Regions from separate parts of the Variovorax sp. LjRoot175 genome, predicted to be linked through region 3. Evidence: predicted binding sites of a transcription regulator. Region 3 holds the regulator's gene; each other region holds the start of a gene.
The links. The regulator FNR, encoded in region 3, switches genes on or off when oxygen is low (the NO sensors DNR and NnrR bind a similar motif). The targets are predictions, from matches to a motif close to TTGATNNNNATCAA.
Positions count from the first base shown of each region.

Region 1 (3,271 bases), 100 kb from region 3:
CGGCCGCCCCATCGATGCGACGACTCTCGAGCCTTCCACGCTCGCGAACTATCGCTATGGCCGCAGCGCGAGCGCCGTCGACTTCGCCGCTGCGCTCGAAGTGCGCAATACCGTCGCGCGCGCCGTCGGTGAATGGTTCGCGAAGATGGACGTGTTGATGACGCCCACGCTCCCGCAGCTGCCGGGGCTGCTTGCGACCTACAGCGAGGGCGCCGATCGCATGAGCGGCCTGGAGTGGACGGCACGCGTCTTCCGGCATGCCTCCTTCACGCCGCCGGCCAACGTGGCGGGAACACCGGCGATGTCCGTGCCGCTGGCGGTGGCGCCGGGCGACGGCTTGCCCATCGGCATCCAGTTCGCCGCCGGCTTTGCGCGTGAAGACCTGCTGCTACGACTGGCCGGTCAGCTCGAGCAGTCGATGCCCTGGGCCGCCCGACGTCCGGCGCTTTGGGCAGGCCGGCCGCAGGCCGAAGGGTCTCTGGAGGTCAAGGCCAAGTCTTCGCGGAAATGAACCGAGGGGGCGCCTCAGTCCGTCGTGCGGACAACGATGCCGCGGCTGCAGGAGGCCCGGCGCATCATGGTGGCCGAAGTCCGTCCGCGGGTCAGCTTGGCGACGCGGTTGGCCTCTTCGAGTCCGCGATTCGATGTCGGGCTGCCATCGACGGGAACAGAATGCGCTGATACGCGACCCATCCTTCGTGTGTTGGTGAGGCGACGACGCGCATCCAATCACTCGAAGGCCAGCGCGCCGGTCGGCAAGCTGACACTCGTCGGCGCCTGGACCGGTTCGCCCTTCGATTCGCCCTCCGGCGCACGAACCAGCAGAACCGGCACCGAGGCATAGCGCAGGATGTGCTCCGCGCTGCTGCCCATGACGACGCGGCCGACCCCGCGGCGGCCGTGGGTGCCCAGGACGATCAAGTCTGCGGGCCACTTGGCGGCTTCGGCATTGACCACCTGGTGGACCGAGCCCGCAAAACTGTCGCACAACACCTTGTCGGCTTCGATGCCGGCGGCCTGGGCGGTGGCTGCGGCCTCATCGAGAAGGCGCCTGCCGTTCTCGCGCAGCACGTTCAGCCAGTCATCGGCGTATCCCGCGTAGGCGTCCATGGCGAGGGCGAAGGACAGTTCGTCGATCACATGGAGCAGCCGCAGCCTTCCTTGCGTGAGTTTGGCGACGCGGATGGCCTCGTCCAGGCCGTGCCGCGATGTCGGACTGCCGTCGATGGGAACAAGGATCTGCTGGTACATGACGCGCTCCTTCGGTGCAGGTTGAGACGGTCAGTATCGGAATGATGGCGCGCTGCATATTGATTTGGCGCAAAGGAAATCGATGAGCGCGCGACGAACATCAGGCCATCCGGGACTTTCGATTCGAAGGAACATCATGAAAATTCTTCTCGCAGTGGATGGCAGCGACTACACGAAGCGCATGCTCTCCTACCTGACAGCGCACAAGGACGGGCTGGGCGCGGCTCACACCTATACGGTTTTCTATGCGGTTCTCCCGGTACCACACCGGGCTGCTGCCTTCGCGGGGCCCGAACTCGTTCATGGCTACTACGAAGATGACGCGCGGCTGGTGCTTGAGCCGATTCGAGCGTTCCTTTCGGAGCACGGTATCGAGGCGGCCTTGGTTCACAAAGTGGGCCATCCGGCCGACGAGATCGCTGCGTACGCAGAAGCGGGAAAGTTCGATCTGCTGGTCATGGGATCGCACGGTGCCGGCGCGTTGAAGAATCTCGTGCTCGGCTCCGTCGCCACGAAGGTGTTGGCGCAATGCACGGTGCCGGTCTTGCTGGTGCGCTGAGATGCTGAGCAAGCCGTTCGCGCGCGGCGTCCTGGCGGCGACGCTCGGCGCACTGGCGTTACTGGGCACCACGCATGCATGGCCTCGCGACGGGCCCTGTCTTGACCCGTCCGACGCGCCGAGGCAGGGCGTCGACTTCGTGGCAGCGGTGGCACGCCAGGCACCGGCTGTGGTGAGCGTGCTGGCGATCGGGCAAGGCACAGAATGGGGCGACAACGATGACAACGGGATGCTGGCCCGATCCCGACCGGGATCGGAGCGCGCATCTGCGTCGGGCATTGTCGTCAGCGCCGACGGGTACGTGCTGACCAGCGCGCACGTGGTGCTCGGGGCCCAGGAGACAGCGGTCCTCGTCGGCGGGCAGCGTCGTTGGCCGGCCGATGTCGTCGGGCTCGACCGACGCACCGATGTAGCGCTCCTGAAGATCGCCGCGACAAACCTGCCGGTCGCTGCCATCGGCAGCAGCGCGCGCCTCTGCGCCGGAGAATGGGTGGCAGCGCTGGGGGCGCCATTCGGATTCGAGCAAAGCGTGACCGCCGGCTTGGTGAGCGCCAATCCGCGCTTCCTGCCCGGCGGCACCGGCGAGCCCCTGATCCAGACCGACGTCGCGCTCAATCCCGGCAATTCGGGGGGGCCTCTTTTTAACAAGCGCGGCGAAGTCGTCGCGATGAACTCGATGATCTATTCCGCGAGCGGCGGGTATCTAGGGGTGTCGTTCAGCCTGCCGATTGACACGGCCATGCGGGTCGCCGCCGAGCTCCGGTCGACGGGGCGCGTGACGCGCGGGCAGATTGGTGCCCGGACTCAGGCGCTCACCTCGGATCTTGCGCTCGCGTTCGGGCTCGACGCTGCGTTGGGGGCGCTGATCGTGCGTGTCGATGCCGGCGGACCGGCGGCGAATGCGGGCCTTCGCAGCGGTGACGTCGTGCTGGGCGTCGACACCAACACGGCGACGGCCTACCCGGAAATCCAGCAGCGCGTTGCGGCTGCCCGCCCCGGCGCTTCGATCACGCTGAATATCTGGCGTCGCAAGGCGCCGCTAACGGTGAAACTCACCGTTGCGCAAAGCGCACCCGATCTTCCGCAGCGCGTCGCCTCCCGGGACGGACGCGAGCCGCGACTGGGACTCGACCTGGTCGAGCGCACAGCCAAGCAGACGGGCGGGCTGCTCGAACCAGGACTCTATGTGAGATCCACTTCGGGATCCGCCCAGCGGGCAGGTCTTCGCTTCGGTGACGTGATCCTGGCTGTCAACGATGTCGGCGTCTCCAGGATCAGCGATCTGGACAGAGCGCTCGAATCGGTCCGGCAGGGCGAGACCGTGGCCCTGCTGATCCGGCGCGGTTCTATCACCACCTTCGTGCCGGTGACGCCGCCCGTCGGGCTCACGCGCTGAGCGCTTCGAGCCGGTCGATGAAAACGACCAGCCCCGGAAGGATGCTTTTGCGTGCTGCAGCCATC
Region 1 covers NZ_CAXURY020000002.1:499,312-502,582, forward strand. Annotated here, with positions in the region: gene ACSQ89_RS32350 (amidase) at 1-511, shown strand, start outside; gene ACSQ89_RS32355 (universal stress protein) at 730-1,251, opposite strand; gene ACSQ89_RS32360 (universal stress protein) at 1,388-1,810, shown strand; gene ACSQ89_RS32365 (trypsin-like peptidase domain-containing protein) at 1,812-3,206, shown strand; gene ACSQ89_RS32370 (NUDIX domain-containing protein) at 3,196-3,271, opposite strand, start outside.
Region 1: the regulator FNR is predicted to act here: its motif matches at 1,311-1,324, upstream of ACSQ89_RS32355 (universal stress protein).

Region 2 (3,271 bases), 150 kb from region 3:
GCAACGCGAAGTGGTCCATGCCGATGTAGACATAGCCAGCGCAGGTGAGGGCGGCGATGGAGCGCGACAGCATCTCGATCTTCGTGGCCGCGTAGGGCAATTCGTCGGCGGCGATCCGGCGCTGCGGCTTGAACCTCTCGGGCAAGTGCGCGTAGGCATAGAGGGCGATGCGGTCCGGACGCAGCTCGCAGATCTGCGCCAACGTGCGGTCGAACGAGGCGGCGCTTTGACGCGGCAGTCCATAGATCAGGTCGACGTTGATGGACTGGAATTTCAGCTCGCGCGCCGAGGCGACCAGATCGAATACTTGTTGTGCGGGCTGGATGCGATGTACCGCTTGCTGGACGTCCGGGTCGAAGTCCTGGACGCCGAAGCTCAAACGATTGAAGCCCAGTCGGGCCAGGTGGGCAAGGCGGTCGGCGTCGACCGTGCGTGGATCGATCTCGATGGAGCATTCGGCGCCCGGCGCGAACGAAAAAGCTTCGCGCAGCATCCGCATCAGGTCGGTCAGGCCGTCATCGCTCAGGAAGGTCGGCGTCCCGCCGCCAAGGTGAAGCTGGCTCACCGCCGTCCGTGCGCTCAATTGCGCCGCGTGCAGGGCGATCTCCTTCTCCAGGTATCCCAGGTACTCACGCGCACGGGAGGCATGCCGCGTGATGATCTTGTTGCACGCGCAGTAGTAGCACAGCGATGCACAGAACGGAATGTGGACGTAGAGGGAGATGGGAGTCATGACTGCGCTGATGCCCAGCCTTCGCTGCCGCGCCGCGGCACCGTAGTCGTCAGGGCCGAAGGCCTCGACAAAGCGGTCCGCCGTCGGATAGGACGTGTAGCGAGGCCCGGCCACATCGAAGCGGGCCAGCACGTCGGCCGAGACCGAAGACGGGGAGGTTTCGTGGGGCGGAGCCAGGACAGTGGACATCATTGCGTTCAACCAAGGAAAGGCAGGTCTTCACTGTGCCTTCGTCGCGCCGGTCGTTGGTTGATGCTTGTCAACATAAGCAGCCGGACCGCTCGGCAGGAGGCATCTGAACAACGATCTGGACGAGCGCCGATGACGACGATGACGACGATGACGCCGAGCGACTCGGCCCCGGCCAGACGCTGGCAGGAGAGCGGTCGGATGCGGCGTCGAGGCGATGACTGCTGCGGCGGTCAGGGGGCGGCGTTGAGCTGTGCGCGGAGCTTGCAAGCTGAAGCGCCCGCGCTGCGTGATGCCTACGAACAGCAGGTGGTCCAGATCAATACGGTCCCGGAGACCTCAGCTTCAGCGCTCGTTCGAAAGGGCATCCACATGGGGTTCGAGCCGCGGTCGGCAGCAAATGGATCAGCGCGCAGCGCGCCTTGGTGCTTATCAGGAAAGCGCACGGGCCAAGGTCAGCGCAGTACAAGCACGGGCACGTCGGAGTTCGCAAGCACATGCGCGGTTTCGCTACCCAGGAAAGCGCGTGCCAGCCCTTTTCGTCCGTGCGAGGCCATCACGATGAGATCGCTGCCGTGCTTGCTGGCGGCACCAATGATTGAATCGGCCACTCGATTCGATTTGACAGACGCCGTGCTGACCCGTACGCCGCATGCTTCGGCGCGCTTCTCGAGCGCCTCGAGCATGGTCTTGGCCTGCTCAGCGCGCCGGCACCCGATGCGGTCGATCTCCTCGGCTTCGAATTCGATGGTGCCGTCCATGTAGCTCTTGGCTTGCCGTCGTACCACGGTCACGGCCCTGAGCTCGGCCTTGTGCTCCGCAGCCAGGTCGATGGCTTTCGAGACGGCCTTTTCCGCCAGCACGGAGCCGTCAGTGGCAACAAGAATGCGCTTGAACATGAACTGTCTCCTCGGAGGTTGAGTTTCTGCAGCGTAGCCCCGCGGGGGCTTTGGAGCTTGATCCAGATCAAGCATGCACACGGTTTCAAATGCAGAATGCGGCAAGCGAACGAGCACATGGACCTGCCGACGCACCAGAGAAGGCGACGACTGAGAGGAATGGTGAGCGCGCGTCGAGCGCGCGCGCAACATAGGAATGCAGCTGTATCCGAACGAGGAACCGATCCCGATGACTGACCGAACTCGTGAGCCTGCCTGGGCCTATGGATCCCAGCAACAAGGCCGGGATCGGTGCGTCAGCAGTGGGGCGCATGCGATGTGCAGCATGTCCCACTTGGGCCTTGCTGTCTCGAACGCCTACGCGCGTCGACTCGTCGGCCGGCCGGATCTGCTGCATCGAACGCGCTCCACTTGTGCGGCCGCTGCCGCAACGCTGACATGCGCTCGATGAACAGATCTCGGCAATGGACACTGGGCGCCAAGCTGGCGCTGGTCGCCATGCCGTTCCTGTTGGCAGCCCTTGGCGCCATCGCGACCTTGGTCTACATGTCATGGCAGATCGAGGGGGGTGCCGCTGCGGTCAACGAAGCTGGGCGCATGCGCATGCAAACCTATCGGATGGTGCTGTCGGCTGGCGCGGGCGATGTGCGGGCGCTGTCACAGCAGGTGGCAGAGTTCGAGCGCAGCCTCCAGGGACTGCGCCGCGGCGACACCGAACGGCCGTTGTTCGTACCCTGGGACGACACCGTGCGCCAACGCTTCGCTGTGGTCGAACGCGACTGGGCCGCCTTTCGCAGGCGCCTCGCCGATTCGACGCTGCCTGGCGCCGCGACCCGCCTTGGCGACGACGCCGTCGCGTTCACGTTGAACATCGATGCATTCGTCGCCGGTATCGAAGCCCACTTGTCACGGTGGACTGCGCTGATGCACTTGCTGCAGGTCGCGATGATGGGCGTGGCGCTCATCGGCGCGGCAGTGCTGGTCCATACCGGATACCGCTTCGTCCTGGAGCCGCTGGGATTGCTCAAGCGAGCCATTCATCGCCTCCAGGATGGCGATCTCGGTGCCCGCGTCGTGCGCACCAGTACGGACGAGTTCGGCACCCTGGCAGAGGGATTCAACAGCATGGCCGAGCAGCTTCAGGCCATGTACCGGAATCTGGAAGGCCGGGTCCAGGAGAAGACAGCGCAGTTGGAGGAAGAGCGCGGCCGGTTGGAATGCCTCTATGAGGTGACGACGCTGGTCGCCAAGGCCTCGACGCTCGACAAACTGGCCCATGGGTTCACGCAGAGCATCGCCCGGATCGCACATGCCGACGGCGTCGCCTTGCGCTGGTCGGACGAGGCGAACCGCCGGTATCTGATGCTCGCCTCGCAGGGCTTGCCGCAGGCGATGACCGATGCCGAGCTTTGCTTGGCGGCCGGCGATTGCCATTGCGGCTCACCGCTGG
Region 2 covers NZ_CAXURY020000002.1:543,854-547,124, forward strand. Annotated here, with positions in the region: gene hemN (oxygen-independent coproporphyrinogen III oxidase) at 1-922, opposite strand, end outside; gene ACSQ89_RS32610 (universal stress protein) at 1,378-1,821, opposite strand; gene ACSQ89_RS32615 (type IV pili methyl-accepting chemotaxis transducer N-terminal domain-containing protein) at 2,269-3,271, shown strand, end outside.
Region 2: the regulator FNR is predicted to act here: its motif matches at 1,879-1,892, upstream of ACSQ89_RS32610 (universal stress protein).

Region 3 (3,271 bases):
GAGCGCCCGATTCCAGGCGACAGAGGCTTGTTCGCTCGCCTGCGCCGCATGCTCGGCCGCTGTCTTGCTTTGGCTTGTCGCGCGATCGGCTGCAACAAGCGCCCTTTGCCAAGCGCGATGGGCGGACAGCCCGGTCTTTCGTGCCGCTTCGCCGGCCGCCTTCACGCAGCGATCAGAGGGCCGAGCTGCATACCTTCTTGCCTTGAGCAACGCCGCAGCGGCGTCCTTGGACGCGTTTCGCGTGGCCGAGGCTGCGTCGAGAGCCGCCTGATATGCAACGTCATGGGCGGCCATGCCCTGCATCTGAAGGTCTGGCTGCGCGGGGCGCTGCTGGGCAGCGCAAGGGCTCATGAGCGCGGCGCAGACGGCCGAAAGTCCGATCAGCGCGATCATGTTGCGTCTCATGGTGTCTCCCTTCAGCGGCACCATATGTCGATCTGATGACTCAGGTCGATCCACAGCGCCTGAATTGCCACTGCCGCAAGCAGGCCGCCGGCAAGCCGGGTTCCCCATTCCTTGCGCGCAATGCTGGCACCTGAACGCAAGCGCTGCCACAGCCAAGGGGCCAGAACCAGCGACACGCCGCTGCCCACGGCAAAGAGGGCCATCGTCAGTGCGCCTTGCGCCGGTCCGTTGGCCAGCCCGGCAAGCATCAGCGCGGAATACAACAGACCGCAAGGCATGGAGACCCAGAGCGCACCCGTCGCGAGCACGCCGGCCATCGAACCGGTGAGCGGCCGCAGGCGCGTCGCGAGCGCGCGCCCGATACGGTGCGCCCAGAGTGGCTGTCGCCCGAGTGCGGCGAGCACCAGGCCCCAGGCGAGCACAAACACATGAAGCAGCACCCACAGAGGACGCAACGCCGCGACCTGTTCGCTTGCGAACCCGAGGCTCTGCATCGCCGCTGCGGCGGCCGCCCCGGCAGCCGTATAGCCCGCGATACGGGCCGCATGGAAGGCGACGGATGCGGAAACAGCCGGAGGGCTCGCCGAAAGCGGCGCCACACCACCATCCACCGGCACGCGCACGATGCGGATCACGCCGGCACAGGCAGCACCGCACATCGCGACGCAATGGGGCCCGCCGACCAATCCCATCAGGAGCGCAGTGCTGGCGAGCGCAGTCTGCATGATCAGACGATGCGCGAGAAGCGCGTGCGGTTGTGCTCGGCCGGGACGCGAGATGAATCGGCAGGGGCGAGGGCGAGAGATGTGTTCATTGCGGCGGTGGGTCTGGCAAGCAATGACCCACTATGCGGGCAGGTCGACCCGTCATCCTTGATGTGCATCAAGCCTGGGCGGCGCACCGCGTCACAGAATCACTGCAACCCTCGACGCCCTCCATGAAAGCCGAACACATCAAGGTCGCCTGCTCCAGTTGCACCCTGCGCGAGCTGTGCATGCCCGCGGGGCTGGAGCCGAGCGAGTTGAAACGCATCGACGAGATCGTGGCCACGCGGCGCAAGGTCCGACGCCGCGAGACGCTCTTTCGCAACGGCGAGCCCTTCACCTCGCTCTATGCGATCCGCACCGGTGTCTTCAAGACCCGCGTGGCGACCGAGGATGGGCGCGACCAGGTCACCGGTTTCCAGATGGCCGGCGAAATCATCGGCCTCGATGGCATCGTCAACAACCAGCACACCTGCGACGCGGTCGCGCTCGAGGATGCCGAGGTCTGCGTGATGCCCTTTCACCGAATCGAGGAACTGTCGCGCGAGGTCGCGGCGCTGCAGCGCCACGTGCATCAGATCATGAGCCGCGAGATCGTGCGCGAGCACGGGGTGATGCTGCTGCTGGGAAGCATGCGGGCCGAGGAACGCCTCGCGGCTTTTCTGCTCAACCTCGTGCAGCGCCTGCATGCGCGCGGTTTCTCGCGTTCCGAGTTCGTGCTGCGCATGACGCGCGAAGAGATCGGCAGCTACCTCGGGCTCACCCTCGAAACGGTGAGCCGGACGCTCTCCAAGTTCATGGAGGATGGCATCGTCGAGGTGGAGAAGCGCAATCTTCGCATCGTCGACGCCGAGGCGCTCCGGCGCATCGTCAATCCTCCCGGCTGTTGATCTCGGAGGCCGACCTGGTCAGAAGCAGCGTCAGCGCGCTCGACCCTATCGCCAGCAGCCAGAAGACGAAGAAGCCGGCCGCATAGACCGCCTGGCGCGACAGGCCGACGGCCTCGCCGCGCCAGTGGAGGTCGCCGGGGTCGACCAGCGCAAAAACCAGCAGTTCGGCCGCGCTCGCCAGCAGAAAGGCGGGCCAGAGAATCGACATCCAGTTGCGCGTCTTCATGGCCATCAGCGCCTGGGTGCGGGCAGGTCGGCATCAGGCGTTGCCGCATGATTGCGGCCCGCCAGCGCGGGCATCAGCTTCTTTTCGACCAGTTGCTTGTTGATCTCGATGCCCTGGCGATAGTAGTCCGGCGCCACCACCGGATCGGGCGTGCGCAGGGCGAGCCAGAGCGTCACGAAGCTGGCGACGATGACCACAGCGGGCCCGGCCATCACCATCCACAGCAGCGGGAACTGCCACCAGGGTTCGCTCTTGGGGGAAGTCATCGCATGATCGTCCATCTTGTCTCCTCTTTGCGAACTCAACGAGGCACCAGGAAGGTCGCCTTCTCCGACACCTGCGCGCTGCCGTCGGCCGAGCGCACGTCGAAGTGCACGACGTGGGAACCCGCGGTGGCGCTGCCGTAGGGGAGCTGCAGGCGCACCGCGACCCAGCGCGACTGCGCAGAACCGACCTCGACCGGATCAGGCGGAGACACGCTCAAGCCTTCCAGCCCCCTGGCTTCGATGCGGTAGCGCTGCACCTGCTCGGTCGCGTTCATGATCTGCAGGCGATAGACGTTCTCGAGTTGACCGCCCTCGACGATGCGCGCGAGCGAAGCCCGGTCGCGCACCACGTCGACCTTCAGCGGCATGCGCACGACCAGGCTCGCCAGCACGCCCATCGTCAGCGCAGCGAGCAAGCCCGTGTAGATCAGCACCCGTGGGCGCAGCACGCGGCGCAGCACCTGCCTCGGCGTCCAATGGCCGGCCATGCCGGCCTGGGTCGCGTAGCGGATCAGACCTCGCGGTGTGGCCATCTTGTCCATCACGGTGTTGCAGGCGTCCACACAGAGCCCGCAGCCGATGCACTCGTACTGCAGCCCCTTGCGGATGTCGATGCCGGTCGGGCAGACCTGCACGCACAACGAACAGTCGATGCAGTCGCCAAGCCCCTGCGCGCGGGCGTTGTTGTTCTTGGAACGCACGCCGCGGGGTTCGCCGCGC
Region 3 covers NZ_CAXURY020000002.1:395,855-399,125, reverse strand. Annotated here, with positions in the region: gene ACSQ89_RS31870 (hypothetical protein) at 1-294, opposite strand, end outside; gene ACSQ89_RS31865 (sulfite exporter TauE/SafE family protein) at 417-1,130, opposite strand; gene fnr (fumarate/nitrate reduction transcriptional regulator Fnr) at 1,343-2,059, shown strand; gene ACSQ89_RS31855 (hypothetical protein) at 2,040-2,285, opposite strand; gene ACSQ89_RS31850 (FixH family protein) at 2,291-2,566, opposite strand; gene ccoG (cytochrome c oxidase accessory protein CcoG) at 2,587-3,271, opposite strand, start outside.